2 linked regions of the Mesorhizobium opportunistum WSM2075 genome follow. The protein of the gene in region 2 interacts with the protein of the main gene of each other region in a pairwise test. Links are inferred from orthologs where the notes say so. Each region holds a gene or a part of one and is shown on either strand. Other genes may lie near its edges.

What was found.
Region 1: the proteins of MESOP_RS05100 (region 2) and MESOP_RS25665 interact in binary tests that used the Escherichia coli proteins (3 or more experiments, as listed by UniProt). The link is inferred for Mesorhizobium opportunistum WSM2075 from one-to-one orthologs.

Annotation. Positions count from the first base shown.
Region 1 is NC_015675.1:5,302,315-5,305,516, forward strand. What follows is about bases 93-2,979. They hold MESOP_RS25665 (ABC-F family ATP-binding cassette domain-containing protein), read right to left. Parts: upstream 2,532-2,979; coding sequence 654-2,531; downstream 93-653. Other genes in these bases: MESOP_RS25660 (molybdopterin-containing oxidoreductase family protein), read right to left, coding at 93-422; MESOP_RS25670 (Ros/MucR family transcriptional regulator), read right to left, coding at 2,671-2,979. In the rest of the region: more of MESOP_RS25660, read right to left, coding at 1-92; more of MESOP_RS25670, read right to left, coding at 2,980-3,123. UniProt on the Escherichia coli protein: Genetic data indicate it may be involved in ribosome assembly or function.
Region 2 is NC_015675.1:1,075,956-1,079,775, reverse strand. Bases 193-3,697 are described here. They hold MESOP_RS05100 (2-oxoglutarate dehydrogenase E1 component), read right to left. Parts: upstream 3,381-3,697; coding sequence 393-3,380; downstream 193-392. Other genes in these bases: sucD (succinate--CoA ligase subunit alpha), read right to left, coding at 3,511-3,697; odhB (2-oxoglutarate dehydrogenase complex dihydrolipoyllysine-residue succinyltransferase), read right to left, coding at 193-347. Also shown: more of odhB, read right to left, coding at 1-192; more of sucD, read right to left, coding at 3,698-3,820. UniProt on the Escherichia coli protein: E1 component of the 2-oxoglutarate dehydrogenase (OGDH) complex which catalyzes the decarboxylation of 2-oxoglutarate, the first step in the conversion of 2-oxoglutarate to succinyl-CoA and CO(2).

The sequences.
Region 1 (3,202 bases), 4.2 Mb from region 2 along the record:
CCGAAGAAGCCGGAATACTTTTTCGCGTGGCGCAGCCGGTCGATGCCGTCGCGCTGCACCAGTCCCATCGTGCCGGCATAGAAATAGGGCCAGACCGTCTCCGAGCCGTATTTTGCTTCGGCCGCGATGAATTTTTCGGCGACGAGGTCGAGCGCTGCCTCCCAGCTCGCTTCCTTCCATGAGCCGTCGCCCTTGGCGCCGGCGCGGATAAGCGGCTTCAGCAAACGGTCGGGATGATGGACGCGGTCGGCATAGCGCGCGACCTTGGCGCAGACGACACCCGCCGTGTAGGTATTGGCCTTGGCGCCGTGGACGCGGCCGATGCGGTTGCCGTCGAGCAGTTCGACCTCGAGCGCGCAGGTCGATGGGCAATCATGAGGACATGCCGAATGGCCGATGCGGAGCTTCGCGTGCTGGTTCATGGGGTTTGTCTAGCGGGTTTTGGCGTCGGCGTGTAGGGCCAGATGACTAGCCAATCTCCCCCCTCGTGGGGGAGATGTCCGGCAGGACAGAGGGGGGCGCGAAGGATCGCGACCTATCTATTCGTCCTCGAATCCGGCGGTGGGTGGTTGCAAAAAGGCCGACAGGTTGGCAGGACAGCGCCCCCCTCTGCCCTGCCGGGCATCTCCCCCACAAGGGGGGAGATTACGCACTCACTCCGCCGCGCCTTCCTCGTACTCCGCCGACATGGTCAGCCATTTTTCCTCATGACCGGCCAGCGTCTGGGCGAGCTGCGAGCGTTCCTTGGCCAGCCGCGTCGCCGTAGACGGGTCCTTTTCGTAGATCGCCGGGTTGGCCAGCTCATCCTCGATGCCGTCGATGCGCTTGCGGATGCGGTCCATCAGCGCCTCGGTGGCGCGGATTTCCTTGGCCAGCGGTTCGAAGGCGGCGCGACGCGCGGCCGCGTCGCGGCGGCGGTCGGCTTTCGACGCCTTGTCGGCCTCGCGCTTGCCACGGCGGTCGCCGGACACGCCGGTGACCAGCGTTTTGTAGTCCTCCAAATCGCCATCATACGGGTTGACCGCGCCGTCCTTGACCAGCCACAGCCGGTCGGCGGTCGCTTCCAGGAGATGGCGGTCGTGCGAGATCAGGATGACGGCGCCGGGAAACTCGTTGAGCGCATGGATCAGCGACTCGCGGCTGTCGATGTCGAGGTGGTTGGTCGGCTCGTCGAGGATGAACAGGTTCGGGCCCTCGAAGGCCGACAGGCCCATCAACAAACGCGCCTTCTCGCCGCCTGACAGGTCCTTGGCGGGGGTGTTCATCTTCTCGGTGGTGAGGCCGAACTGGGCAACGCGGCCGCGCACCTTGGATTCCGGCGCTTCCGGCATCAATCGGCGGACATGCTCATAGGCGTTTTCCTCCGGACGCAGATCGTCGAGCTGGTGCTGGGCGAAGATCGCCACTTTCAGCCCAGGCGCCACCGTCATCGTGCCGCTCTCCTGCTTGAGCCGCCCGGATAGAAGCTTTGCGAAGGTCGACTTGCCGTTGCCGTTGGCGCCGAGCAGCGCGATGCGATCATCGGCATCGATGCGCAGCGTCATCTTCTTCAGGATCGGCTGGCCCTCGGTGTAGCCGACATTGACGTTGTTCAAGGCAACGATCGGCGAGGCCACCGTCTTCACCGGTTCGGGAAAAGAGAACGGCCGCACTGAATCGTTCACGATCGCCGCGATCGGCTTCATCTTCTCCAGCGCCTTGATGCGCGACTGCGCCTGCCTGGCCTTCGAGGCCTTGGCGCGGAAGCGTTCGACGAAGGATTCCATATGCTTGCGGGCGGCTTCCTGCTTGACGCGGCCCTTCTCCTGCAATTCCTTCTGCTCGGTATACTGGCGCTCGAACTGGTCGTAGCCGCCACGCCAGAAGGTCAGCTTCTTCTGGTCGAGATGGACGATCGAGTTGACGGCACGGTTGAGCAGGTCGCGATCGTGCGAGATCAGAAGCACTGTGTGCGGGTATTTGGAGACGTAGTTTTCCAGCCACAACGTGCCTTCGAGGTCGAGATAGTTGGTCGGCTCGTCGAGCAGCAGCAGATCCGGTTCCGAAAACAGCACGGCGGCAAGCGCCACGCGCATGCGCCAGCCGCCGGAGAAGGACGAGGCCGGCCGGCGCTGCGCCACATCGTCGAAGCCGAGGCCGGCCAGGATGGTGGCGGCGCGGGACTCGGCAGAATGTGCATCGATGTCGGCCAGCCGCATGTGGATGTCGGCGATGCGGTGCGGATCGGTGGCGGTCTTTTCTTCTTCGAGCAGCGCCGTGCGTTCGAGGTCGGCCTTGAGCACGATCTCGATCAGCGGTTCCTCGGTGCCAGGCGCTTCCTGCGCCACCTGGCCGATGCGCGTGTTCTTCGGCAGGCTGATCGAGCCGGTCTCGGAGGGAAAATCGCCGGTGATGGTCTTGAACAGCGTCGTCTTGCCGGTGCCGTTGCGGCCGACAAGCCCGGCTTTGGTACCGGCCGGCAGGGTCAGGGAGGCATGGTCGAGAAGCAGGCGCCCCGCCATGCGCAGCGAAAGGTCATTGATGATAAGCATGGCCGCGCTTTTGCACGGGAGATCAGTGCTTCGCAAGGCCTTGCGGACCAGTTGGTCGCGCAAGGCCTCAAAACGGTACCCGCAAGTGGCCCGTCAGTATCGCAGATCGGCGGCTTTCGTGCCGGCCGAGCCACCGCCCTCAGGCAGTGGCCTTGCCGCGCTTTGCCGTCTTGGCCACCGCGGCCGGTGCCACGGCCGGCTTACGGCCAAGCCCCGTCGACTTCGCCAACGCCGAACGGGTCGCCGAGTAATTCGGGGCGACCATTGGATAGTCCGGCGGCAGGCTCCACTTGGCCCGATAGTCGTCCGGGCTCAAGCCATAGTCTGTCCTGAGGTGTCGCTTGAGCGACTTGAATTTCTTTCCATCCTCCAGGCAGACGATGTAGTCGGGAAATACCGACTTTTTCGGATTTACGGCAGGAACCAGGCTCGGACTTTCAACGACAGCCGCACCGGCCAGCTTTCGAACCGAGGCGCTGACGCTGGCAATCAGGTCAGGCAGGCCGGAAGCTGGAAGTGGATTGTTGCCAACATAGGCCGAGACAATATCGGCCGTGAGCTCGATAACGGTCTTATCCTCGATATTTGACAATGCTTTCACCTTATTTGCGACAAAATCATCTACCCCAGTGAAGACTTTTGTCTATGTATCCTTCTAACCGCGCCCCCAA
Region 2 (3,820 bases):
GCGGTCTCGGCGGCGGCCTGCTTGGTGGTGTGCGCCGCGTCGGGGCTCGACGCCTGCGCCACCGCTTGGGGCTTGGCCTCCTGCTTGTTCGCGGGGGCAGCGCCAGCACCGCCCGCCGAAATCATCCCCAGCAAGGCGCCGACGCCGACCGTCTCGCCTTCCTTGGCGGTGATCTCGCCCAGCGTGCCTGCGGCGGCGGCCGGAACCTCCACCGTCACCTTGTCGGTTTCGAGCTCGACCAGCGGCTCGTCGACGGCAATGGCATCGCCGACCTTCTTGAACCATTTGCCAATGGTCGCCTCGGTGACGGATTCGCCGAGAGTGGGAACGCGGATTTCGGTAGCCATTGTGCCTGTCCGTTCTTTCGGTTTTGTTGTTCGCCCAGATCTTCTCTATTCACCAAGCGCGTCTTCGAGCAGGGCGGCGAGCTGGGCAAGGTGCTTGGACATCAGCCCGGTCGCCGGCGACGCGGACGCCGGCCGGCCGGTGTAGCGCACCCGCTGATGCTTGGCGTCGATATGTGCCAGCACCCATTCCAGATAGGGGTCGATGAACGACCAGGCGCCCATGTTCTTGGGCTCCTCCTGGCACCACACCATCTCGGCGTTGCGGAAACGCGACAATTCGGTGATCAGCGCCTTGGCCGGGAATGGATAGAGCTGTTCGACGCGCAGCAGATAGATGTCGTTGATGCCGCGCTTCTCGCGCTCCTCGTAGAGATCGTAATAGACCTTGCCCGTGCACAGCACGACGCGGCGGATCTTGGAATCCTTGGTGAGCTTGATCGGCTGGTTGGGCAAGAGCTGGGCGTCGTCCCACAGCAGCCGGTGGAACGAGCTTTCGCCCGAGATTTCCGGCAGCGTCGACACCGCCCGCTTGTGGCGCAGCAGCGACTTCGGCGTCATCAGGATCAGCGGCTTGCGGAAATCCCGCTTCAGCTGCCGGCGCAGGATGTGGAAGTAGTTGGCCGGCGTCGTGCAATTGGCCACTTGCATGTTGTCCTCGGCGCAAAGCTGCAGGAAGCGCTCCAGCCGTGCCGAGGAGTGCTCCGGGCCCTGGCCTTCATAGCCATGCGGCAACAGGCAGACGAGGCCCGACATTCTGAGCCACTTGCGCTCGCCCGAGGAGATGAACTGGTCGAACACCACCTGGGCGCCGTTGGCGAAGTCGCCGAACTGCGCTTCCCACAGCGTCAGCGCCTTAGGCTCGGCCAGGCTGTAGCCATATTCGAAGCCGAGCACCGCTTCTTCCGACAGCATCGAGTTGATGACTTCGTAGCCAGCCTGCGCCGCCGACAGATTGTTGAGCGGGATGTAGCGGGTCTCGTCGCGCTGGTCGTAGAGCACCGAATGGCGCTGCGAGAAGGTGCCGCGTTCGGAATCCTGCCCCGACAGGCGGATCGGGTTGCCGTCGAGCAGGATGGCGCCGAAGGCCAGCGCCTCGGCCGTCGACCAGTCGATGCCTTCGCCCGATTCGATCGCCTCGCGGCGGTTTTCGAGGAAGCGGATGATCGTCTTGTGCGCCTCGAAGCCCTTCGGCACCTCGGTCAGCTTCTTGCCGATCTCCTTCAGCGTCTTGACCGGCACAGCGGTCTTGCCGCGCCTTTGTTCGTCCTGGTTGTCGGCCGTGCGCAGGCCCGACCAGGCGCCGTCGAGCCAGTCGGCCTTGTTGGGCTTGTAGTGCTGGCCGACTTCCCATTCGGATTCCAGGTGTGCGCGCCAGTCGGCCTTCATCTGGTCGAGTTCGGCCTGGCTGATATGGCCCTCGGCGATCAGCCGTTCGCCATAGATCTGCACCGTCGTCTTATGGGTGCGGATGTTGCGGTACATGATCGGCTGGGTGAAAGCGGGTTCGTCGCCCTCATTGTGGCCGAAGCGGCGGTAGCAGAACATGTCGACCACAACCGGCTTGTGGAACTTCATGCGGAATTCGATCGCCACCTTGGTGGCATGCACCACGGCTTCCGGATCGTCGCCATTGACGTGGAAGATCGGCGCCTCGATCATCTTGGCGACGTCGGACGGATAGGGCGACGAGCGCGAGAAGCGCGGATTGGTGGTGAAGCCGATCTGGTTGTTGATGATGAAATGCAGCGTGCCGGCGACGCGGTGGCCACGCAGGCCCGACAGGCCGAGGATTTCGGCGATCACGCCCTGGCCGGCAAAGGCGGCGTCGCCATGCAGCAGCAGCGGCAGCACCTTGGCGCGCTCCTCCAGCGGCACGATCTCCTCGCGGCCGCGACCGAACAGAGAGTCCTGCTTGGCGCGCGCCTTGCCCATCACAACCGGATCGACGATCTCCAGATGCGAGGGGTTGGCGGTCAGCGACAGATGCACCTTGTTGCCGTCGAACTCGCGGTCCGACGAGGCGCCGAGATGGTACTTGACGTCGCCGGAGCCCTCGACCTCGTCAGGCGCAGCGGAGCCGCCCTTGAACTCGTGGAAAATGGCGCGGTGCGGTTTGGCCATCACCTGGCTGAGCACGTTCAGCCGGCCGCGGTGGGCCATGCCGAGCACGATCTCCTTCATGCCGAGCTGGCCGCCGCGCTTGACGATCTGTTCCAGCGCCGGAATCAACGCTTCACTGCCGTCGAGGCCGAAGCGCTTGGTGCCCTTGTACTTGACGTCGATGAACTGCTCGAAGCCTTCCGCCTCCACCAGCTTCGAAAGGATCGCCTTCTTGCCGGTGGCGGTGAAGGAGATTTCCTTGTCGGCGCCTTCGATACGAGCCTGGATCCAGGCCTTTTCCTCGGGATCGGAGATGTGCATGAACTCGACGCCGAGCGTCGAGCAATAGGTGCGGGTCAGGATCTCCAGCATCTGCCGGATAGAGCCGAATTCGAGGCCGAGCACGTTGTCGAGGAAGATCGGCCGGTCGTAGTCGGCTTCGGTGAAGCCGTAATTCTCGGGCGACAATTCATTGTAGTCCTCGAGCGGCTTGGCGATGCCGAGCGGGTCGAGATTGGCGTGCAGATGGCCGCGCATGCGGTAGGCGCGGATCATCATGATGGCGCGCACGGAATCGCGCGTCGCCTGGTGCACATCGGCATCGGACAGCACCACGCCGTTGGTGACCGCCTTGTCCTTGACCTTCTTTTCGATCGTCTTCTCGACGATGCCCCAATTGCCGTCGAGCGCCGACACCAGTTCGCCATTGGCCTGCAGCGGCCAGGAGGGCTTTGCCCAGGAAGCGCCCTTGGCATTCCTGCGCACATCGCCGGCATCGTCCTTCAGCCCGGCGAAGAACTCCTGCCACTCGGGATTGACCGAGGCGGGATCGTCCTCATAGGCGGCATAGAGCGCGTCGATGTAATCGGCGTTCCCGCCATAGAGGAATGAGGTGAGAGAAAACTGGTCGTTGGCCTGATCTTGTCTTGCCATGTCACTTAGCGGAGCCGCGCTCCGTCTCCTTGTCAGAGCGAATAGGGAGTAGCGAATAGCGAGTGGGGATTTCCCTGGGCCGCGCGCTACTTTGTTCTTCCCTATTCGCTATTCACTACTCACTACTCACTTAACCCTTGATCGCCTCGACCAGCGTCGTGCCCAGCCGTGCCGGCGACGGCGATACCTTGATGCCGGCCGATTCCATCGCCGCGATCTTGTCTTCCGCGCCGCCCTTGCCGCCGGAGATGACCGCGCCCGCGTGGCCCATGGTGCGGCCGGCCGGCGCCGTGCGCCCGGCGATGAAGCCGGCCATCGGCTTCTTGCGGCCACGCTTGGCTTCGTCCTTGAGGAACTGCGCGGCGTCTTCCTCGGCCGAACCGCCGATCTCGCCGATCATGATGATCGACTTGGTCTCGTCGTCGGCGAGGAACATCTCG